DNA from 4 places in the Nesterenkonia lutea genome. Region 1 is predicted to be linked to each of the others. Evidence: riboswitches for the same ligand, from Rfam matches in the RefSeq annotation. Region 1 holds a riboswitch; each other region holds the start of a gene.
What was found. Region 1 has a riboswitch for S-adenosylmethionine ahead of H4W27_RS10210 (flavin reductase family protein). Riboswitches for the same ligand answer to the same signal wherever they lie in the genome.

Region 1 (5,711 bases):
GGATGGGAGATCAGCGCGGATTCGATCTCGATGGTGGAGAGCCGGTGCCCGGAGATGTTGATGACATCGTCGATCCGTCCCAGGATCCAGAGGTCCCCGTCCTCATCCCTCCGGGCGCCGTCCCCGGCGAGGAACCAGCCCTGATCAGCGTACTTCTCCCAGTAGGAGCTGTAGTACCGCTCGGGACTTCCCCAGACCGTCCTGGCCATGGAGGGCCCGGTCGCGGTGAGGACGATGTTCCCCTGCGTCCCCGCAGGCACCGGTCGGCCGGCGTCATCGACGACGGCGGCGCCCCAGCCCGGCATCTCGCGGCTGGCCGCACCGGGCTTGAGTCCCGGACGTGTGAACCCGGCGTCTTCGGGGCGTGGGGAGAGCACCGTGGACCCGGATTCGGACTGCCACCAGGTGTCCACCATGGGAAGTGCCGGCTGGCCGGCGTCGTCGGTGGTGTCTCGGCCGATCTGCCGACGGATCCACTGCCAGGCCTCGGGGTTCACCGCCTCGCCCACGGTTCCGGCGAGCCGGATGGAGGAGAGGTCATAGTGCTGCGGGACGCCGTCCGGGAACCAGCCCATGAGCGAGCGGACCAGCGTGGGGGCGGTGTAGTACGTGCTGACCCTGTGCCGCTCGATGATTTCGAAGTGCCGACCCTCGTGCGGGGTGTTCGGGGTGCCTTCGAAGATCACCTGGGTCGCGCCGGCGGCCAGCGGGCCATAGATCTCGTAGGTATGGGCGGTGACCCAGGCCAGGTCCGCCGTGCACCAGTGGACGTCATTCGCGCGTCGCGCCGGGTCCGGATGGGCGAAGAGCCGCAGATACGTGTAGAGCGCTCCGGTGAGGTAGCCACCGGTGGTGTGGACCAGGCCCTTGGGCTTGCCGGTGGTGCCAGAGGTGTACATGATGAACAGCTCGGTCTCGGCATCGAAGAACTCCGGGCTGTGCTCGGTCGAGGCGGTCTCCACCACCTCGTGCCACCAGAGATCGCGCCCCGGGGTCCATTCCACGGCTGAGTCGGTGCGCCTGATCACCAGGACATGTTCCAGATCTCCACCGTGCTCCACAGCGGCCTCGGCCACCGCGGCGTCAGCGTTGGCCTTCACCGGGACCGCCTTGCCGCGTCGGTACTGACCATCGGTGGTGACCAGCAGCTTGGCTCCGGTGTCCTCCACGCGGAACTTCAGCGCCTCGGCGGAGAACCCGCCGAAGACCAGCGAGTGCACGGCGCCGATCCGCGCGCAGGCCAGGGTGATCACGATCGTCTCCACGAGCACGGGCAGGTAGACCACCACACGGTCCCCACGCGTGATGCCCATATCGGTCAGCGCGTTCGCCGCCTGGTTGACCCGGCGGCCGAGTTCGGCATAGCTGACGTCTTCGCGGTCTCCGGGCTCACCCTCGAAGTGCAGGGCGATGCGTTCACCGCGTCCAGCCGCGACATGGCGGTCCACGCAGTTCACCGCGGCGTTGAGCGTTCCGCCCTGGTACCAGCTGATCTCCGGGCCCCGCCGGATCGCCGGGTTCGGCGGGACCCAGGAATGCGTCTGCTCCCAGGGTGTCTCCCAGTCCAGCAGGGTGGCGGCCTCGGTCCAGAAGGCCATGCGCTCGTCCTCGTTCACCGGGTCGGACCAGTGATGGACATCTGCCCGCAGCGGATCCGTGGAGGCGAGCGCGGCACGTCCTGCCTTCACCGAGGGCGCGCCGGAGGGCAGGGCAGGGGTGTGGTGGGTGGTCAACAAAAGGCCCTTCAGGGTCAGCTCAGCGGGGTCAGGGTCTTGAACTCATGCTGGTGGAAGACCAGTCCGGCGGCATCTTCGGTGAAGTCCAGATCCAGGATCTCGAGCACGATGATGTCGTGGTCCCCGGCCCTGACCTGGTCATAGATGCGGGTGCGCAGCCACATCGGCACCCCCTCCAGGAGCAGCGCAGAGCCGTGCAGCTGATAGCCGACCCCGGTGAAGCGATTGGCCCGGTCCTTGGAGGCGATCTGGCGGCACAGCCCGTACTGATCCCGACCGAGCACGGAGATGCCCAGCTCGCTGCCGCTGGACTGCAGCTTCGGCCAGGTGGAGGAATCGTGCTGGACGGCCAGGGTGACGAGCGGCGGCTCCAGCGAGACGCCCACGGTGAAGGTCGAGGCGATGATCGCCTCGGGGGAGCCGTTGACCTCAGCGCCGACGGCGACGACACCCTGTGGAAACTGGGCGAGCGCATGGCGCAGCGCAAGAGAGTCCACGCGGGATGTGGCGGGAGCTTCGAGAGTACGAGCAGGGACAGACATGCAGATCAACTCCATCGGTCCTGGCGTTAGCACCCGGCGTATCCGGGTTGCTGCGGCGTCTCTGAGCCAGATCTCTCAGCCGCTCGGGATGGTTACAGGGCAACGCTACGCGCTGGTCCCATCGACCAGCAATATTTGTTCGCACTGTGAGACGTCGTATGACGTCCGGTCGCCGAGTTGCAGAAACTGTGTTCAAGGACCGGCGTATGAACACAGCAGGACACCTGGCGTCATGATCATTTGACGAAACCCGTCGTTCGTCCTCTATATTTGGGTCCATCACCATCCAGAGCGACTGAGGGATCTGGCCCGTCGACGTCGCAGCAACCCGGGACTGCCGGGTGCTAACGCCAGGACCGATGGAGGAAAGTATGAACATACATCTGCCTGTGTCCCAAGAGCTGCGCGACGCCGTCGAGCGTGCCGGGCTCTCCGCGCTGGACCGGGAGCTCAACCGCGACCTGGCCCGTGACCAGGTGCGCGACCTGGCCGCAGCCGGCATCGGCAGACTGCGACTCCCGGCAGCCGTGGGCGGTTATGGCCTCGACTGGGTGCAGACCACCGAGGTCCTCCTCGAGCTTGCGGCGGCAGACAGCAACCTTCCTCAGGTGCTGCGCGGACATCTCGCGGTGCAGGAGGACCTGCTGTGGCGCTCAGCGACAGAGCGTCCAGAGACCGAGCAGAGTGTGCAGCTGTGGCTGGGCCGACTCGCTGCGGGGGAGCTGGTGGGAAATGCGTGGACCGAGCCGGGCAAGGGAGGCTTCCATCGCTCCGGGACAGTCGTCAGCGAGACCCCGGCAGGGCCCGTGGTCAACGGGGTGAAGTACTACACCACCGGAGCGATCTTCGCCGACTGGCTGGATGTCACGGCCCGAGACGAGGCCGATAATGAGCTTGCCGTGCTGGTGCGTCGGGATCAGCCCGGGGTGCAGGTCGAGAACGACTGGGACGGTTTCGGCCAGCGGACCACGGGCTCGGGCACCGCGAGACTCACCGATGCCGCCGTCGAGACCGCAGAGCTCCGCGGTCTCACCGACCGCTTCCCCTATCAGACCGCGCTCTACCAGCACATCCTGCTCATCGTCCTGGCGGGGATCGTGGAGGCCGCCGCGCGCGATGCCGCGGCGCTGCTGCATGAGCGCCCGCGGACCTATACGCACGCAAACACGCGGACTCCGCGCACGGACCCGCAGCTGCTTCAGGCCATCGGCGAAGTGGACGCGGTCGCCGCGCTGGCCCGAGCGCAGGTGCTGCACACCGCGTCACACCTGGATGCCGCCTATGCCGCGCGCACAGGCAGCCCCGAGGAGGCGATCGGCGCCGCGAACGCGGTGGAGCTGGCCACAGGACGGGCGCAGGTCGCGCTGCACCGGCCCGTGCTTGAGGCGGTCACCCGCATCTTTGATGTGCTCGGCGCCTCAGGAGTGAGCCAGGCCCGCGGACTGGACCGCCATTGGCGCAATGCGCGCACGGTGACCAGCCACAATCCCTGGGTGTACAAGGCGCGGATCGCCGGCGATCACCGCGTCAACGGCACCGAACCGGTCCGGCTGTGGAGTGTGGGCGAGCCCGATGTTCCGGCGGTCACCCAGCTCGCCTGACGCCGCCTCCGTCTTTCCAACGCCGCGCTGTCCTCAGACGCTGCAACGTCCTCAGCCGTTCCACCGCCCCGCCGGTCCTCGGCTCCGGGCAGGCGCCTCTGGCGGTCTCGGCACAGCACCCCGCCCAGTCCTTGCCCCCGCCCGACCTCGCAGCCCAGCCCGACCTCACAGCCCCGCCCCTCACTGCCCAGGAGAACCCGTGTCACATCCTTTGAACACCACAGCGGAGCCCCGCACACACTGGACCGGCGGGGCTTCCGCCGCAGAGCTCGAGGACTGGAGCTCCATCGCCACCCACGTGGCGCAGACCCTTGCCGGTGATGCCGTGGAACGAGACCGCGCGAATGAGACGCCCTACCGCGAAGCTCGGCTGCTCAAGGCCTCTGGGCTGGTCACCCTGCTGGTGCCCGAGCAGTTCGGCGGCGGCGGCGGCCATTGGGCCACGGCGCTGGAGGTGATCCGCATCCTGGCCCGCGCGGATGCCTCCATCGCCCAGCTTCTGGCGTACCACTACATCAACGAGGCGAACATCCTCTTCAGCATCCCCGAGCCCAGAGACCGCGAGCGCTGGTTCCGCGCCACGGCACAGGGGCAGTGGATCTGGGGGGATTCGGTCAATCCCACGGATCCGGACCTCACACTGGTCCCCACCGAGGACGGCTACCGGCTCAACGGCCGAAAGCGATACTCCACGGGCTCCGCCGTCGGCGATGTGCTCCTGGTCAATGCGCGGGTCTCCGAAGGTCCCGAGACCGGCCGCATCCTCGCCTTCGTCCTGGAGCACGGACGCCGGGGGGTCACCTATGTCGACGACTGGGACTTCCTGGGTCAGCGGCTCTCCTCCTCGAACACGGTGACCTACAGCGATGTGCTGGTGGGCGAGGACGACGTCCTCGGCTTCCTCACGGAGGAGCCCTACTCCGCGCTGGTCACCCCGGGGATCCAGCTCGCCTTCGGCAATCTCTACCTGGGCATCGCTGAGGGGGCGCTCGCCAAAGGCCGGGAGCTGATCAATGCCCGTCCCAATGCCTGGTTCCTCTCCACGGCCTCGAAGTACCGGCACGATCCCTTCGTCCAGCGGCTGGTCGGGGAGCTCAAGGCGAACACGGCCGGGGTCGCCGCGCTCGCCGAGCGGGTGAATCGGCGCTTCGAACACGTGCTGACTCTGGGGGAGGAGGTCACCGACACAGTGCGCGGCGAGCTCGCCATCGAGATCGCCGAGCTCAAGGTGATCTCCTCGGATGTCGCCACCCGCCTGACCCACCAGATATTCGAGGCCACCGGCACCTCGTCCACCGCCTCCAAGCATGGATTCGACCTCTACTGGCGCAACATCAGGACCCATTCGCTGCATGACCCCGTGGACTACAAGAAGCTCGAGGTCGGCGCGCACTTCCTCAACGGTGAATTCCAGCCCATCTCTCTCTACACGTGAACCGGAGTTCAGCCATGACCCGCAGACCACTCATCCTCTCGGCCTTCCTGATGAACACCACGAGCCACATCATCGGCGGCGCGTGGCGGCGCGAGGAGGCCGAACAGCACCGGTTCAACGAACTCGGCCACTGGACCTCGCTGGTCAAGAAGCTGGAGGACGCCGGCTTCGACATCGCGTTCTTCGCAGACGTGGTCGGACTCTACGGCGACCATGAGGGCGGCTGGGCCTCCCATGTGCGCCGGGGCCTGCAGATCCCCGCCAACGATCCGCTGGTGCTGCTCTCTGCCCTGGCAGCTGTGACAGACAGGATCGGTCTGGCCCTGACCTCCTCGGTCATCCAGGCGCATCCGTTCACCTTCGCCCGGCAGCTCTCCACCCTGGATCACCTCTCCGG
Region 2 (5,711 bases), 620 kb from region 1:
GATCGAGCTCGTCGAGTTCACCGAGTACACCCAGCCCAACCCCGCACTGACCAGCGGAGACATCGACGCGAACTGGTTCCAGCACATCGCGTACCTGGCGGACTACAACGTCAGCTCGGGTGAGGACCTGCAGCCCATCGGCTCCACCGCTGCCGTGCCGCTGACCCTCTACTCCAATGAATACGAGGACGTCAGCGAGTTCGCGGCCGGGGACACCATCGCGATCCCCAATGACGCCGTCAATCAGGGACGCGCCATCAACGTGCTGGTGGCCGCCGGACTGGTCGAACTCTCCGAGGAGAACCGCCAGCCGGAGCCGCGCCACATCGACGAGGAAGCCTCCACCGTCCAGGTGCAGCCCGTGGCCGCCCAGCAGACGGTGAACGCGCTGGAGTCGGTGGAGGGCTCGGTCATCAACAACAACTTCGCCCAGGATGCCGAGCTGGACCCCGACGGAGACGGCATCTTCGCCGACGACCCCACCGAGGCCGCGGCGTTCCCGTACATCAACGCCTTCGTCACCCGCGCCGAGGACAGCGACAATGAGGCGCTTCGCGAGATCGCGGCGGTCTATCACGATGAGCGGGTGCTGGAGATCGAGGCTGAGCTCTCGGCCGGGACCTCCGTCCCAGCCTCCGAGGTCACTCCCGAGCAGCTCCAGGAGTCATTGGTCGATTATGAGGACTCGCTGCAGAGTGCAGATGGCGGGTCCGGCACGGACGAAGAGTCAGACGAGCCCGACGAGGAGGACGACGACGCGTGAGCTCCGGCCCGCTCATCGAATTCCGCAATGTCTCGCGGACCTTCGGAACCGGAGACAAGACTGTCACCGCGGTCGACGACGTCAGTCTGCGCGTCGACCGCGGTGAGGTCTACGGCGTCATCGGGTTCTCCGGAGCCGGGAAATCCACGCTGATCCGGCTCATCAACGGACTCGAGCGTCCCACCGCCGGTTCGATCCACGTGCTGGACCAGGAGATCTCTGCGATGCGGGAAGGCCAGCTGGCCAAGGTGAGATCCCGCATCGGCATGGTCTTCCAGCAGTTCAACCTCTTCCACTCCAGAAACGTCGCCGGCAATGTGGCGTATCCGTTGAAGGTGGCCGGTTGGAAGAAGTCCGACCGGGACGCTCGGGTTGAGGAGCTGCTGGACTTTGTGGGTCTGAGCGAGAAGGCAGATCAGCACCCCGAGCAGCTCTCGGGCGGTCAGAAGCAGCGGGTGGGCATCGCCCGCGCCCTGGCCGCTAAGCCGGACATTCTGCTGGCAGACGAGTCCACCTCGGCGCTGGACCCCAACACCACCGGCGAGGTGCTGAGACTTCTGCGTCGAGCCAATGAAGAGCTGGGCATCACGATCGTGGCCATCACCCATGAGATGGAGGTCATCAGGTCCATCGCTGACCGAGTCGCAGTGATGGACAACGGGCGAATCGTCGAGACAGGGCTCGTCTATGACGTCTTCTCCAGTCCGCGCGAGACGAAGGATGCCAGCTTCGTCGGTGCGGCCTTGAAGAACCGTCCCTCGGTCGAGGAGGTGGAATGGATTCGTCGCCACAGCTCCGGACGACTCATCGTGGTCTCGCTGCATGACGCAGGCGCGGTCAGCGCGGTGCTGGGAGAGGCCGCGTCCCATGGAGTCTCGTTCGAGATCGTTCATGGAGGCATGAGCACCACCAAGAACGCCTCCTATGGACTGCTGACCCTGGCCGTGGAAGGTGATCCCGAAGCAGTGAGAGCCTTCGTCGCGGCGCTCGACGCCGCCGGGGAAGTGCAGGAGGTGGACGCGTGATCGACACATACCAGGCTCTGGACTGGAGCTATTACGGGCCCGAGCTGGTTGAGGCCATCTTCGACACCATCTATATGGTGGCGTGGGCGTTCCTGCTCGGCGGGCTGATCGGACTCGCCATCGGACTCACGCTGTACACCACGCGAGAGGGCGGACTCCTCTCGAACAAGCCTGCCTGGATGGCGATGAACTTCATCGTGAACCTGATCCGTCCGGTGCCGTTCGTCATTCTTATCGCGGCGCTGCAGCCGGTCACCATCTTCGTGATCGGCTCCGGGATCGGAAATGACGCGGTGATCTTCGTCATGATCTGGGCCTCCACCTTCGCGATCGCGCGGATCGTGGAGCAGAACCTGGTCTCCATCGATCCCGGCGTGATCGAGGCCGCCCGCGCCATGGGCGCCTCCCGGCGGCGCATCATCCTCACCGTGCTGCTGCCGGAGGCGCTGGGCCCGCTGATCCTGGGGTATACCTTTGTGATCATCGCGCTCACCGACATGTCGGCTCTGGCAGGGATCATCGGCGGCGGCGGCATCGGCAACTTCGCCATCGTCGAGGGCTACAACAGGTTCCGCCCGGAGGTCACCTGGCTGGCGGTCATCGTGGTGATCGTCTTCGTCCAGTCGCTCCAGCTGGTGGGCAACTGGGCGGCACGCAAGGTCATGCGTCGATGAACGGCGCCGAGGGCTCCTGCCCCGAGGTGCGGCCCCGCAGAACAGCTCGAACAGCCCGAACAGCAGCCCCGAACAGCAGAAGGATTCATCGATGACGCTACGTTCCATCACCCTGGGAGACGGCCGCCATGCATTGGAGGTCTCGTCACTGGGCTACGGTGCAATGTCCCTCGCCGGAGCCTACGGATCCGTCACCGACGCGGGGGCTCAGGAGATATTGGAGCATGTGGCCGATCGCGGCATCACATTCCTCGACACGGCCAACATCTATGGCGATGGCGAGAGTGAGCGTCTGGTCGGTGAGTTCCTGCGGAACCGCCGGGAGCAGTTCGTCCTCGCCACGAAGGTCGGCATCGAGAAGGGCGCAGGGGTCGGCAGACGCCGGGCGCGGGGAGATGCCGCCTACATCAGAGAACAGATCGACCTGAGCCTCGCGCGTCTGGGCACCGACTACGTTGATCTGTACTACCTGCACCGAGTCGACCCGCAGACTCCGATCGAGGAGAGTGTGGGCGCGCTGAGCGACCTGGTCACCGCTGGCAAGGTGAGGCGGATCGGACTCTCCGAGGCCACGGCTGAGGAGATCCGGAGGGCACATGCAGTGCACCCCCTCACCGCCGTGCAGAGCGAATGGAGCCTCTTCGCCCGCGACGTCGAGGAATATGTCCTGCCGGCCTGCGCGGAGCTCGGCATCGGGTTCGTCCCCTATTCACCCGTGGGCCGAGGTCTCCTCACCGACCACTTCGACGCCCAGGCTCTGCCCGCGGAGGACGCACGCAGGTCCTTTCCCTGGTTCAGGCCGGAGAACCTGGAGCACAACCACGCGCTGGCCGGTGAACTGCGCCTGAACGCGCAGCGTCTCCAGCTGCCCACCGCCGGCCTCGCCATCGCCTGGCTCTACCAGCAGGCCCAGGCTCGCGGCGTCGCGATCTCCCCCATTCCTGGGACCCGGTCTGCGTCGCACTGGGACGAGCTGCAGCGCGGGGCCGCGCAGCTGGAGCTCACCGGTGAGATCTCGGGGGAGCTTGATGCTCTCGCGGGACGGGTCCACGGTGATCGCAGCTTCGATCCCGCGTGGGTCTCCGGCGGGCGAGAGAACCTTCTCCCTCGCGACTGAGCCACTCCAAGCCCCTAAAAATGTTATATGAACATTTAATTCTTAATATGTGACAAAGCGCCTCCGCGGGCTTAGTCTCGTAGCTGTATCAACCATCAAGAGCGACTGAGAGATCTGGCTCAGTGACGTCGCAGCAACCCAAGTCGTGAACATTCACGTCGATACGGTGCTCCCGCCAGGACCGATGGAGAAAGGCAGGAATGTATGACTCGTCATGACCGTCCGCTGATACTGAGCCTCTTCGAGATGGGCTCGGTGGTGCACCTCTCGCCCGGAACGTGGACTCACCCTGAGGACCGGCGCCACGGCGTCGACAGTCTGTCCTTCTGGCGGGAGCTGGGCGGCATTCTCGAGCAGGGTCGATTCGACCAGCTGTTCCTCGCCGATGTGGTCGGCGCCTACGACAGCGCCGAGGACGGGCTGCGCAGCCCGGTGAGCCAGGGGTACCAGATACCTGCTCTGGACCCGCTGATCCTCCTCGGCGCACTGGCAGAATCCACCGATCACCTGGGGCTCGCCGCCACCTTCTCCACCACCTACGAGCCGCCGTTCGCCTTCGCTCGTCGCCTCGCGACCCTGGACGCGCTCTCCGAAGGGCGGATCGCCTGGAATGTGGTGACCTCGTACCTGAAGAACGCGGCGCAGAACTTCGGACTCCCGGACCAGGTCCAGCACGACACGCGCTATGAGATCGCGGACGAATTCCTCGACGTGGTCTACAAGCTGCTCCTGGGATCCTGGGACTCCGACGCGGTCCTGGGTGACACCCAGACTCGCACCTGGGCAGACCCGGACAAGGTGCGCTACATCGACCACAAGGGCCGTCACTTCTCGGTGCGTGGGCCACATCTGGTGGCACCGTCCCCGCAGCGCCTGCCGGTGATCTTCCAGGCGGGGAGCTCCCTGACCGGGATGGCATTCGCCGGCAGACATGCCGAGGTGGTGTTCCTGGGTGGGAACTCACCGGAGGCGATCCGGGCCAATGTGGAGACCATCAAGTCGCACGCCGCCGCTTCAGGACGAGATCCGGATCAGTTGCGCTTCCTGGCCGCGGCCCAGGTCATCGTGGCACCCACCGAGGAACAGGCCCACGCGAAGGCCGCGGAGATCGACCGTTGCCGCAGCGACTGGGCCGCCCTGCAGAAGAACGGGCGCATCCCGGGCCTGGAAAGGTATCCGCACGAGGAGCTCGTCGCTGACATCATCCGTCGCCGAGACCCCGGTCACGAGATCCTCATCCGCGGGTGGCGCGAGGGCCAGCGGGTCAAGGACCTTCGCGGTTCAGCCGGGGCCGGTGGACGAGCCAGAAACGGTCTCCGCGTGGTGGGCACCGGGGCTCAGGCTGCGGATGCGCTGACTCACTGGGCTCACGAGTCTGGTCTTGATGGCTTCAACATCGGCAATCAGATCAGCTTCGGCACCATCAGGGACTTCGTGGAACTGGTCGTCCCGGTGCTCCAGCGACGAGGCCTCGCCCGGACCGAATACACGCCCGGCCAGACCCTCCGCGAGCGCCTGCTCGGCGCAGGACCCGGCCCCCACAGCACACACCCCTCGAGCCGCTACCTGGATCCCTCCAACCTGAAGCTCCCGGCCGCACCCTTCGGCGCGCGCCTGACCCCAGCCTGAGCGATCCCCGCCGGCCCCGAACCCTTCACTTGAGGATCACCATGACACTTCATCACCCAGACCTGCACACCGACGCCGCCCCGGGCTACCCGGAACTCCATGAACGCTACGCCGAGGTCTTCCACCGGATCGCGCAGGGCGCCCTCGAGCGTGAACAAGGACGGATCCTTCCGTTCGAACAGGTCGAGTGGCTGCGGCACGCCGGCTTCGGCGCCCTGCGAGTCCCTCGCCATCTCGGAGGAGAAGGCGTCCCGGCGCAGACCCTGTTCCGGCTGCTCATCGACCTCGCCCAGTCTGACCCGCACGTGGCGCACCTGTGGCGCGGCCACTTCGCGTTCCTGGAAGCCCACCTGAGCAGCGGCGATTCCGCGGAGAGGGCCTTCTGGTCGAATCAGGCCGTGGAGCATCGCGCGATCATCGGCAACGCCCAGAGCGAACAGGGCATTGAAAGCTGGGAGAAGCAGACCACCACTCTGAGCCGTCACGCCGATGGGACGCTGCGA
Region 3 (5,711 bases), 550 kb from region 1:
CGACGCGGTCGGCGGCTGGCTGGGCTCCTATGGCGGGGAGGACTCCCCGGGCGACATCTCCCGCGGCATGTTCGCCGGCGAGGTCGGGGTGCCCCGGCTGAACAAGCTGCTGGCGAAGTATGACCTTCCCTCCACCTGGTTCTGGCCCGGACATTCCATCGAGACCTTCCCCCAGCAGTTTGACCAGGTGGTCGCCGCCGGCCACGAGATCGGGGTGCATGGCTACAGCCACGAGAACCCGATCGCGATGACCCGCGAGCAGGAGACCGAGATCCTGACCTACTGCATCGACCTGATCGAGAAGCGCGCCGGACGCCGCCCCACCGGATATGTGGCCCCGTGGTGGGAGTTCTCCGCCATCACCAATGAGCTCTTGCTGGAACAGGGCATCAAATACGACCACTCGCTGATGCACCGGGACTTCGAGCCCTACTACGTGCGCGCCGGGGACAACTGGGAACAGTCCAAGATCGACTACGACAAGCCTGCCAGCAGTTGGATGAAGCCGCTCATCCGGGGGGAGGAGACCGATCTGGTCGAGATCCCGGCCTCCTGGTACCTCGATGACCTGCCGCCGATGATGTTCATCAAGTCCAGTCCCAACAGCCACGGCTTCGTGAACCCGCGCCAGCTCGAGGAGATCTGGCGCGACCAGTTCGACTGGGTCTACCGGGAGAGTGACTACGCGGTCTTCACCATCACCATCCACCCGGACGTCTCCGGGCGTCCGCAGGTGCTGCTGATGCTGGAGCGGCTGATCGAGCACATCAACTCCCACGAAGGGGTGAAGTGGTCGCAGTTCAACGACATCGCCGATGACTTCCTCCGCAGGTCACCGCGCCAGTTCGGCTGACATACTTGCCCTCAGACCACTCGCCACAAGGAGACGCCTTGCCCAAGAATGATCAGAACCCCGCCCCTCTCGATGTTTCGCTGACCGGTGTGCGGGGGCCCAAGGGTGCGAAGAAGACCCCGTTCGAGGGCGACCCCCGCAGCCTCTGGCGGGTCAGCCAGTTCGCCTCCCCGTTCAGCCTCCCCGACGCACCGACTCGCAAGAAGGTGGGCTTCAAGGGCAAGAAGGACGACGGCGAGGACGCGCTCGCCGAACGCGCCGAGATGCTGGCTGATCTGCAGGAGCTCATGTGGGCCCACGTGGTCTCCGCCCCGGAGGCCGAGCAGCGGGAGGTGGCCAAGGCGATCGCCGCCCGGGTGCCGCGCCGCTCCCCGCAGGAGAAGGCCCGCCGCGAGGAGCTGTTCTCTCCCGAGGTGGAGAGCGCCCTCAGCGGCCTGGCCCGCGGACCGCGCGTGCTGCTGATCCTGCAGGGCATGGATGCCGCCGGCAAAGGTGGAGTGGTCAAGCAGGTGGTCAGCTCCATGGACCCCATGGGCGTGGAGGTGGCCGGGTTCGGCAAGCCCACCCCCGAGGAGAACGGCGAGCACTACCTGGAGCGCGTGATCCGCAGGCTCCCGCGGCCAGGGCATGTGGGAGTCTTTGACCGCTCGCACTACGAGGACGTGCTGGTTCCCACCATCACCGGCAGCGAGAGCACGGAGGAGCTGGAGCGCCGCACTGAGGCGCTGAAGCTCTTCGAGCTTGAACTGGTTCGTCAGGGGTTCGTGATCATCAAGGTCATGCTGCATGTCTCCCCGGAGGAGCAGCTGGATCGGCTGATCTCCCGGCTGGACCGCGAGGAGAAGCACTGGAAGTACGACCCCTCCGACGCCGATTCCCGCGCTCAGTTCTCCCTCTACCAGTCGATCCACGCGTATCTGCTGGAAGCCACCGACGCCGACCACGCGCCCTGGCATGTGATCGGCGCAGACCGCAAGTGGTACTCCCGACTGGCGGTGCAGGAGCTGCTCATCGCGGCGTTCGCGGATCTGAACCTGCGCTGGCCCGCGGCGGACTATGACGTGGAGACCGAACGGAAGCGGCTGCTGGAATCGTGAGGCCGCACTGACGAAGAAGAGAGCCTAGGGGAGGGGACGTCCTACATTCTGTGCCTCGGCCGATGGTTCCGTCGGGTACTCCCAGGCATGGATGTGCTTCTCAGGCCGAGTCGGCAGGATCATCAGGACCAGCACGATGATCGGGCCGATGAAGGGGATCAGCCACAGGAAGTACATAGGTCCTGGGAGTCCTGCGTCGTGCAGCCTTCGCCAGCTAAGGGCAAGCATCGGAAGGACCGTCACGACGCCCCAGATGAAAGCCGCGAGCGCGCTCATGAGGACGAGTCCCTCGACGTTTCCGGTGCCCTGAGTCAGGTCGAAGTAGCCCAGCGCAGGATCATATGTGCGCAGGTAGGGGATCGCGATCAGCCCGCTGACGACGTTCGTGAAGAGCTGTACCCACCAGTATTCGCTGCGCGAGGCGTACCCCTTGAAATGCGCGTACTTGCCGAAGAACCGCCGCACGGCTTGGCCCAGCGTGGCGCCGTAGAGCGGAGTATTCTGCTCAGGATCTGCTGTGTGTTTGAACTGTGACGGATCGGTGTTGGACAGGCTCACGCGCATCACTCCGTTGTCGACTGTTGCCCTATATATGTTCGAACCTAGGTGAAGTGGCGGTGTTAAGGGAAGTCGCACATGTGGCAGCTGCCTAGCATTGAGGTTTAAATCGAGGTGGTCTGACATCGGGTTTCTGACGAGCCAGCGGGGGTCGAGATCCTCTTCGAACCGCCGGAGCAGGTGGGCGCGATTCGCGCGGTCGTGGAGCCGCAGAGGAGAGTCCCTGTGTCGAAAGATGATGCAATGTGTCACTTTATGTTAACAACTATGTTCACCACTTGTGATCAGGCGGATCACTCTCTAGGCTGAGCTACAGAATCACGAGATCCGGACGACAGCCCTGGCTGTCCGGACAGCAACCCTCTCACCGTAGTGGGGTGCTCCAGGTGATGATTCGGCCCGGTGTCAACACCGTCCCGGGCAAGTACGGTGCCCCTGCGGCAGCTCTCTCAGCGGAGCGGCCCAGGAGCGCCACGGTCAGAGAGAGACGTGGACACTTCATGCCCGAGCAGACTCCGGCACGCGCCCCGCTGCACTTCAATGCCTTCGTGATGAACACGAACAGTCACATCCACCACGGCCAGTGGCGCCGCGAGGATGCGCAGCAGACGGAGTTCACCGACGTGGACACCTGGATCAACCTGGCCAAGATCCTGGAGGAGGCGAAGTTCGACGCGATGTTCTTCGCCGATGTCTCGGGCCACTACGGCGACTCCGACGCGGACTACTCGGTGTACCTCAACGAGGGGCTGCAGATCCCGTCCAACGATCCGACCGTGCTGCTGGGCGCCCTGGCCGTGGTGACCGAGAACATCGGTCTGGCCACCACATCCAACGTCTTCCAGTCGCATCCGTTCCAGTTCGCCCGGCAGATCTCCACGCTGGACCACATCTCCAAGGGTCGGATCGCCTGGAACATCGTCACCGGGATGCAGGACAACGGCTCCCGCAACTACGGCATGCCTCGACTCACCGAGCACTCCGAGCGCTACCGCTGGGCCGATGAGTACGTCGATGTGACCTACAAGCTCTGGGAAGGCTCCTGGGAGGACGACGCAGTGATCAAGGATCGTGCGGGATCCCAGTACTCGGACCCTGACAAGGTGCACAAGATCTACCACCAGGGCGAACGCTATTCGGTGGAGGGCCCGCATCTTCCCTCGCCGTCGCCGCAGCGCACCCCCGTCCTCTTCCAGGCCGGCTCTTCCGCCTCGGGTCGCGACTTCGCCGCCCGCAACGCCGAAGCTGTCTTCCTGGGGGCTCCGAACGCAGAGGCGGCGAGGTTCCAGATCGAGGACACCCGCGCTCGCGCCGTGGAAGCCGGACGCGCAGCGGGGGATATCAAGTTCTTCCAGGGCCTGAGCTTCATCATCGGAGACACCGAGGAAGAAGCTCAGCGGAAGCTCAAGGAAGCCGAAGAATACGTCTCGCTGGACGGCTACCTCGCGCACGCGGCCCTGGTGGACCCGGACGGACGCGTCTACCCACCCGAGACGCCGCTGAAGGACGTGCAGACCAACACCCGGCGTGGGTTCACCGAGTGGGCGTCCAAGACGATCACCGACCGTGAACCTCTGGTAGCCGACATCGCCTGGCGCTCCAACCGCAACAACCGGATCGTCGGCACGCCTGAGCAGATCGCCGATCAGCTGGAACTGTGGCAGGCCGCCGGCGTGGACGGCGTGAACGTCGTCAACTGGGTGATCCCCGGATCCTTCCAGGAGTTCGCCGACAAGGTGCTGCCCGTCCTGCGCGAGCGAGGCCTCGCCCAGCGCGAATACACCCCGGGCACGCTGCGGCAGAAGCTCTTCGGTCGCGACCGGCTGCCCGAGACCCACCCGGGCGCCCGCTACCGCGGAGCATTCGCCGCGGTCCCCGCCACCGTCTGAGCCTCGCGCACCACCATTCCTCCCGTCTGAACCACTCCGAGAAGGAGCACCATGACCACCCCGCCCTCCCCGAACGCACCCAAAAACAAGTGGAGATCCAGACTTCCCATGGGTGCAGCAGCGCTCCTCAGCGCAGCCGTACTCACCGCATGCAGCGGCACCTCCGGCCTGGTCAGCACCGAACAGGTCGCGGACCGGCAGTCCACTGACGATCCCCAGTCCGGCGGCATCATCGAATACGGGCACCTCCAAGAGCCCAAGTGCGTCTTCGGCGGGTGGATCCAGGAGAACTTCACCGCGCGCCAGATCCTGGACTCCCTCGTCTCTCAGGATGACGAGGGCGAGATCGTCCCCTGGCTCGCCACCGACTGGGAGGTCTCCGAGGATCAGCTGGTCTGGACGCTGGATCTGCGCGAAGACGTCTCCTTCACCGACGGCACACCCGTCAACGGCCAGGCCGTGGCGCACAACTTCGACTACTGGCTCGACGGCGGCAACGGCACCGCCGCCGCACACCTGGGCGGCTTCTATGAAGAAGCCACCGCAGTGGATGAGCACACCGTCGAGATCCAGCTCTCCGCCCCGTTCTCGCCCTTCCTCTCCACCTTGTCCCAGTCCTATTTCGGCATTCAGTCGCCCACCGCACTGGAGACCCGCAGCGATGAGGAGAACTGCAGAGCCCCCATCGGCTCGGGTCCCTTCACCGTGCAGGCCTGGGAGAGCGGCCAGTACCTCGAGTTCGCCCGCAATGAGGACTACAACTCCGCCCCTGCGAACGCGAAGCACCAGGGTCCGGCCTATGTGGAGGGGATCCGGTGGAGCTTCATCCCGGACAACACCTCGCGCTACGGCTCGCTGCTCTCCGAGGAGAGCGACGTGATCGGGGAGGTCCCTGCGGTGAACATCGCCGAGGTCAAGGAGCGTTTCGACTTCGAGCAGTACATCACTCCGGGCCGGCCCGTGGTGATCAACCTCAACACTGAGAAGGGCGTCTTCGCCGATCAGCAGGTCCGCCAGGCATTGAGCTTCGCCACCGATCGGGAAGCCAACATCGAGTCGGCGTTCCTGGGCACGGTCCCCTTCGAACCCAGCGGGTATCTGTCCCAGAGCACCCCGGGTTACGACGTCGACGCGGCCACCGAGTACCCCTTTGATCTTCACCGTGCCAATGAGCTCCTGGACGAGGCCGGCTGGACCGAACGTGCCGAGGACGGCACGCGGATCAAGGACGGGGAACGCCTGGAGGTGCTGTTCACCTACGGGTTGAACACCATCGTCACCCCCGACGGGAACACCGCGATCCAGAACTTCCAG
Region 4 (5,711 bases), 220 kb from region 1:
TCTTCTGCGCCCTGGGCAGCCCGGCCGAATCGTGCGCCCAGCTCCGCCTCGGCGCGGTACGTGATGTGGGCGATCCGTCGGGCGAGTCCGAGCCCCGACTGCGGGGCAGGTCCACCGTAGTAGTCGCCCCCGCAGAAATGCGGATCGTTCTCCACCGCCAGCACCTGGGCCTGGCCGAAGGCGATCTGCTCGGCAGTCGACGCCGCACCGCAGGCGAAGACCGCCACGCCGTCGACCATCTCCGGGTACGTGGCGGCCCATTCCAGCGCGCGGGCGCCTCCCATGGATCCACCGATCACCGTGTGAAACTTCTGGATGCCCAGGGCTTCAGCCAGCCGGGCTTCCAGGTGCACGGAATCGCGAATCGTCACGAAGGGGAATCGGGAGCCATAGGGCTTCCCCTCGGGATCCAGGGAGGCGGGTCCGGTGGAGCCGTAGCAGCCGCCGACCATCGCCGGAGCGATGACGAACCAGCGCTGGGTGTCGATCGGGCGTCCCGGGCCCAGCAGGCCCTCCCACCAGCCGATGGAAGGATCTGCCGGGGTGGAGGCGACATGGGAGTCCCCGGTCAGGGCGTGCGCCACGAGGACCGCATTGCTGCCGTCCTCTTCGAGCGTGCCCCAGGTCTCGTAGGCGATGGTGACTTCGGGAAGCTGCCCACCTGTCTCAAATGTGTACGCTCCGACATCGACCGTCTTCAGCGCACCCGCGGGCCTGTCCCCAAAGTCATTCAGCACCCGATCACCCTAACCTCAGACCGCTGCTGCGGCTTCTTGCTTCGTCACATTGTCCGCACTCTGGTCCTGCTCAGAAGAGTCCTGGTCAGCGGCCTGGATCGTTGCCGCCTTCTCCAGTCCCTGGGCGAGATCGGCGATGATGTCGTCGATGTGTTCCAGGCCCACCGAGAGCCGGACCAGACCGGGCTTGACCCCGGCGGCATGCTGTTCGGCGGGGCTGAGCTGCCGGTGGGTGGTCGAGGCCGGGTGGATGGCCAGGGAGCGCACGTCACCGACATTGGCCACCAGCGAGTGCAGCTCGAGCGCGTCGACCAGCGTCTGGCCCGCACGGGCCTGCGTCTCGTCGTCGTCGCCGGCTCCACCGGCGAGCTCGAAGGCCAGCACCGCGCCGGTGCCTCGGGGCAGGTACTTCTGCGCGCGTTCGTAGCAGGGGCTCGAGGGCAGCCCGGAGTAGTAGACCCGCTTCACCGCATCATGAGCCTCCAGGTACTCGGCGACCTTCTGCGCGTTGGCGACGTGGCGCTCGATCCGCAGCGAGAGGGTCTCCAGGCCCAGGTTGATCTCGAAGGCGTTGTGCGGGGACAGTGCGGGGCCGAGGTCGCGCAGCAGCTGCACGCGGGCCTTGAGGATGAAGGAGAGGTTGACCCCGAAGATCCCCTCGGCGCCGAGATCCCGGCCGAAGACGAGCCCGTGGTAGCTCTCGTCCGGAGTGCTGAACCCGGGAAAGCGATCTGGGTGGGCGAAGTAGTCGAAGCGTCCGGAGTCCACGATCACTCCGGCGATGGCGGTGCCGTGGCCGCCGAGGAACTTCGTGGCCGAGTGGACGACGACGTCGGCCCCGAAGTCGATCGGCTTGATCAGGTACGGGGTGGTCAGCGTGGAGTCGATGATCAGCGGCGCGCCATGTTCATGGGCGACCGAGGCCACCCCCTCGATGTCCAGCACGTCTCCGCGCGGATTGGCCACGGACTCCCCGAAGAAGGCCACGGTGTTCTCCCGCGTGGCGGCGCGCCATGACTCCAGGTCATCGGGATCCTCCACGAAGGTCACCTCGATGCCGAACTTCGGCAGCGTGTGCTTGAAGAGGTTCTGCGTGCCGCCGTAGAGCGTCGGGGAGGCGACGATGTGGCTTCCGGATTCCGCGATGTTCAGCAGGGCCAGGGAGGTGGCGGCCTGTCCCGAGCCGACGGCCAGCGCTCCGACTCCGCCCTCGAGGGCGGCGATCTTGTCCTCGATCGCCTGGACCGTGGGGTTGCCGATGCGGGAGTAGATCGGGGCGATCTCTTCGAGTCCGAAGCGGCGTGCTGCGGCCGCCGTGTCCGGGAAGACGAAGGAGGTGGTCTGCTGGATCGGCAGCGCCCGTGCTCCGGTGACGGGGTCGGGGGCGACTCCGGCGTGGATCTGCTGGGTCTCGAACTGCCAGGTGCTGTTGTCGTTGCTCAAGGGATTCTCCGTTCAATGCGGTCCGAGGCGGAGCCGCGCATGAACGTCGCTGCCAGCTGCGAGAGCTTCTGGCGCTGAATCCTGTACGGCCCTGTCCTGAGGACTGGTGTAAGGGCCCGCACTGGTGTGTGGCCCGCGCTTGCCACGTCGATCACTGAGTCACGTGATCGCCGCAGCCAGGTCGTCACCCGGGGCACCCCACCGCGAACTGGAGGGTTGTCGGCCAGCAAACCGGGGTTTTGCGCTGGCACTCTTGACCTAGGGACAAGTCTGCATCGCGGAACGCCCCGGCGCAAGTGGGCCGCAGCGGTTGAGCGCAAGTGCGTCGCGACAGTTCAGCGCCAGTGCGCCGCGACAGCCGAGTGCAGCAGCACCGCGGCAGGTGGACGGATTCCGCTCGCCTAGACTCGGCCCCATGAGCGCCTCCGTCCACCATGTCCTGACAGTCCTGCGCGACTCTTTCACGCACCACGCCCTGAGCACCGAGGCCGGAGAGCTCGAGTCCCACGCGGTGGACAAGGGGCCGCTCGAGCATTGGCAGGTGCATGCTCCGCTCGCCGTCGTCTTCGCGGAATCGGCGCAGGACGTGCAGAAGCTGGTGCGCCTCTCCGCCGAGCATGGCTTCCCGGTCATCACCCGCGGGGCGGGGACCTCCGTCTCCGGCGGCGCCAACACCACTGCCGGCTCCGTGGTGCTGAACCTGACCCGCATGAACCGGATCCTTGCGATGCGGGCAGAGGACGAGGTCGCCGTGGTCGAACCGGGCGTGATCAACGCGGACCTGAACACCGCGGCGGCCGAGCATGGGTTGATGTATGCCCCCGACCCGGCCAGCTATCGCACGTCCACCATCGGCGGCAATGTCGCCACCAATGCCGGCGGGCTGCGCTGCGCCAAATATGGGGTGACCCGAGATTCGGTGCTGGCCCTGGATGTGGTGCTCGCCGACGGCACGCTGATCCACACCGGCCAGGCCACTTTCAAAGGGGTGGCCGGTTACGACCTGACCAGCCTCTTCGTCGGCTCCGAGGGGACCCTGGGGATCGTCGTGGGCGTCACCGTGCGGCTGCGACACCTGAGCCGACACACCGAGACCATCGCCGCCTTCTTCGGCGAGCTGACCACCGCCGCCCAGGGCGTGCTCGACATCGGCAGGGCCCGAGTCCAGCCCGCGATCACCGAGCTGCTGGACCACCGGACCATGTTGGCCCTGGATGAGGCGCAGGGTTCGGACCTGGCTCAGCGCGGCAACACCCTGCTGCTGATCCAGACCGACGGTCACGGTGCGAGCATCGAGGCGGAGATCATCCGCAAGGTTCTCAGCGGGCTCGGCGCCGAGGTCAGCGCTCCGGGGTCCACCGAATCTGAGCGGCTGATCGAGCTGCGCCGGCACGCCCGTGGGGACGGGATCGTCACCGAGGTCCGGGTGGGCGAGGATGTCGCGGTCCCGCGCTCGAGGCTGGTGGACTATATCCGCGCGATCGAAGATCTTGCTGAGGAGCACCAGGTCCAGCTGAAGGTCGTCGCCCACGCGGGGGACGGGAACCTGCACCCCACCTTCAGCGTCCCCAGCTCCGAGATCGAACCTCTGGCCGGTCCAGAACCGAGCGCGCAGGACCGCGAGAGCGACGACGACGGCGCCTCGTCCCAGACGGTCTCAGCCTTGTCCCGACTGCATGCCGCCCTGGACGGCTCCGTGCGGATCGCCCTGGAGATGGGCGGGACGATCACCGGCGAGCACGGCATCGGCACCTATAAGCTGCGCTGGCTGAGCTGGGAACAGTCAGCCGAGGTCATCGAGCTCCAGCGCAGCATCAAAAACGTCTTTGACCCTGACCATCGGCTCAACCCGGGGCGCGCGATCCTGTGACCGGTGCCGGCCCGGCGGGCTCCGCCGGCCCGTTTCAAGCCGCCGGTCCAGCCAGCACTGCCCGGGCGGCGGCATCGGCATCTGCCAGCGTGCGCGCGGAGGATTCGGCGTCTCCGCCGGCCTCTGCGGCGATGGCAGTCCCCCACTGCACGGAGCTGAGCTGGAGTCCGAGCACGTAGATCTCCTCCGGCTGCGCCCCGTCGGCGGGGATCAGCCGGTGCGGCGGCGGTGTGACGTCGAAGCCCTTGCCGGCCCGCGGCGCCCCGGAGGCGTCCGCGAGTTCCCGTGGCCGGGCGAGGCCGCTGCGCAGTAAGCCTGCCACCAGCGGCGAGCGGGAGAGCTGGACCCGGTTCGCCGGCATCATCGCCTCCAGCAGCCAGCGGGCCTGATAGGTGGGGGCCGCCACAGCCGGAGATTCCGCGGTGAAGCAGCCCGTCTCGCGGTCCACGTCGAAGATCGGCTCCGGCCCCAGGAACTCCACCACACCCGACCTGACCAGAGCGGCGAGCTCTTCGATCCGCTGCAGCGGCGGACCGCTGGCGAGACCCTCCACCAGGGACTCGAACCAGCCCTCGATCTCGCTGATCTGGCTGGCCTGGGAGACCCGACCCTGACTGATCAGTGCCTTGACCTCCATGCGTGCCAGGTGCAGCGCCCCGATGGCCATCTTCACGGGACTGCGCACCCCGGCGGCGGAGGTCGCCGCGTCATCTTCGAGATAGGTCTCCATGTGCTGCTGATACTGCTCGGCTGAGTCGAAGGTCAGCTCTCCGAAGGGGCGACCGAGCGAGCGGATGTCGAACCAGAGCACGTCCGGAGCATGCTCGCGCAGCAGGTGGTGGCCCCGGGTGCGCAGCACCGCCTCGCCCAGATGAGTGTCCGCCAGCAGCTCGTCCAGAGTGCCCGGGAACCCCTCCCCGAAGAGCTCGGGCGCGACCCGGATCAGGGTCCGGTAGTAGGTGCGCAGCACGTCGCGCTGGATCAGCGGCCACAGGTGGGCCGAGAAGTCCAGCACATCGTGGCGCCGTTCGGCGGCGGCGATCGCCTCAGCAGTGAGATGGTGCAGCGTGACACCCACGGGCGCGAACCCGGGCGCAGTGGTCAGCGCCGTGGATTTTCCGCGGTATGGGGTGCCGCGTCGTGACCCGGCGACCAGATGCGGCTCGTCTCCGGTGGCCAGGTACTCCAGGCGCTGTCCGGCGGGACGGTCTGGATGCTCGTGGAAGACTCCTCCGCGGCCCACGCTGGCCTGGATCATCAGGTCGAAGAAGTTCAGCCCCATGCCGCGGACCAGCACGTTCTCCCCGGCGGGCAGCGCGTGATAGTCGACGTCCGTGGGGATCGCGGGCGCCTGATAGCGCAGCCCCAGCTCCTGGGCCACTGCGGTGAAATGCTCGCCGGTCTCGTTCAGGCCTGCAGGGATATGACCCAGCGCCAGCACGACCTGATCGGCACGGACGTGGGCGACGTCGTCGTCGAGGACGAGCTCATAGCCTGCTCCCGCCCGGCTCAGCGAGGTCACCTCGGCCCGGCGCTGTTCCACAGAGATTCCGGCGTGGCGCTGCAGCGCGGCGCAGACCTCGGTGTGCAGCCAGCTCAGGTACTGGCCGTAGGCGGCGCGCGTCGGATAGTCGGTGTCGGCCCCACCGTGATCCACCCCA

Region 2: another riboswitch for S-adenosylmethionine. It lies ahead of H4W27_RS13030 (NtaA/DmoA family FMN-dependent monooxygenase); the one in region 1 lies ahead of H4W27_RS10210 (flavin reductase family protein).
Region 3: another riboswitch for S-adenosylmethionine. It lies ahead of H4W27_RS07720 (LLM class flavin-dependent oxidoreductase); the one in region 1 lies ahead of H4W27_RS10210 (flavin reductase family protein).
Region 4: another riboswitch for S-adenosylmethionine. It lies ahead of H4W27_RS09235 (O-acetylhomoserine aminocarboxypropyltransferase/cysteine synthase family protein); the one in region 1 lies ahead of H4W27_RS10210 (flavin reductase family protein).

Annotation. Positions count from the first base shown of each region.
Region 1 is NZ_JADBED010000001.1:2,234,646-2,240,356, reverse strand. Features, by position in the region: gene acs (acetate--CoA ligase) at 1-1,598, opposite strand, end outside; gene H4W27_RS10210 (flavin reductase family protein) at 1,751-2,278, opposite strand; SAM riboswitch class I at 2,287-2,373, opposite strand; SAM riboswitch class I at 2,558-2,644, shown strand; gene H4W27_RS10205 (acyl-CoA dehydrogenase family protein) at 2,650-3,879, shown strand; gene H4W27_RS10200 (acyl-CoA dehydrogenase family protein) at 4,079-5,314, shown strand; gene H4W27_RS10195 (NtaA/DmoA family FMN-dependent monooxygenase) at 5,329-5,711, shown strand, end outside.
Region 2 is NZ_JADBED010000001.1:2,853,831-2,859,541, reverse strand. Features, by position in the region: gene H4W27_RS13050 (MetQ/NlpA family ABC transporter substrate-binding protein) at 1-763, shown strand, start outside; gene H4W27_RS13045 (methionine ABC transporter ATP-binding protein) at 760-1,788, shown strand; gene H4W27_RS13040 (methionine ABC transporter permease) at 1,785-2,462, shown strand; gene H4W27_RS13035 (aldo/keto reductase) at 2,554-3,579, shown strand; SAM riboswitch class I at 3,669-3,770, shown strand; gene H4W27_RS13030 (NtaA/DmoA family FMN-dependent monooxygenase) at 3,784-5,208, shown strand; gene H4W27_RS13025 (acyl-CoA dehydrogenase family protein) at 5,250-5,711, shown strand, end outside.
Region 3 is NZ_JADBED010000001.1:1,688,000-1,693,710, reverse strand. Features, by position in the region: gene H4W27_RS07735 (polysaccharide deacetylase family protein) at 1-853, shown strand, start outside; gene H4W27_RS07730 (PPK2 family polyphosphate kinase) at 892-1,950, shown strand; gene H4W27_RS07725 (DUF805 domain-containing protein) at 1,975-2,508, opposite strand; SAM riboswitch class IV at 2,825-2,941, shown strand; gene H4W27_RS07720 (LLM class flavin-dependent oxidoreductase) at 3,009-4,397, shown strand; gene H4W27_RS07715 (ABC transporter substrate-binding protein) at 4,506-5,711, shown strand, end outside.
Region 4 is NZ_JADBED010000001.1:2,017,735-2,023,445, forward strand. Features, by position in the region: gene metX (homoserine O-acetyltransferase MetX) at 1-737, opposite strand, end outside; gene H4W27_RS09235 (O-acetylhomoserine aminocarboxypropyltransferase/cysteine synthase family protein) at 753-2,180, opposite strand; SAM riboswitch class IV at 2,311-2,439, opposite strand; gene H4W27_RS09240 (FAD-binding oxidoreductase) at 2,596-4,050, shown strand; gene H4W27_RS09245 (FAD/NAD(P)-binding protein) at 4,085-5,711, opposite strand, start outside.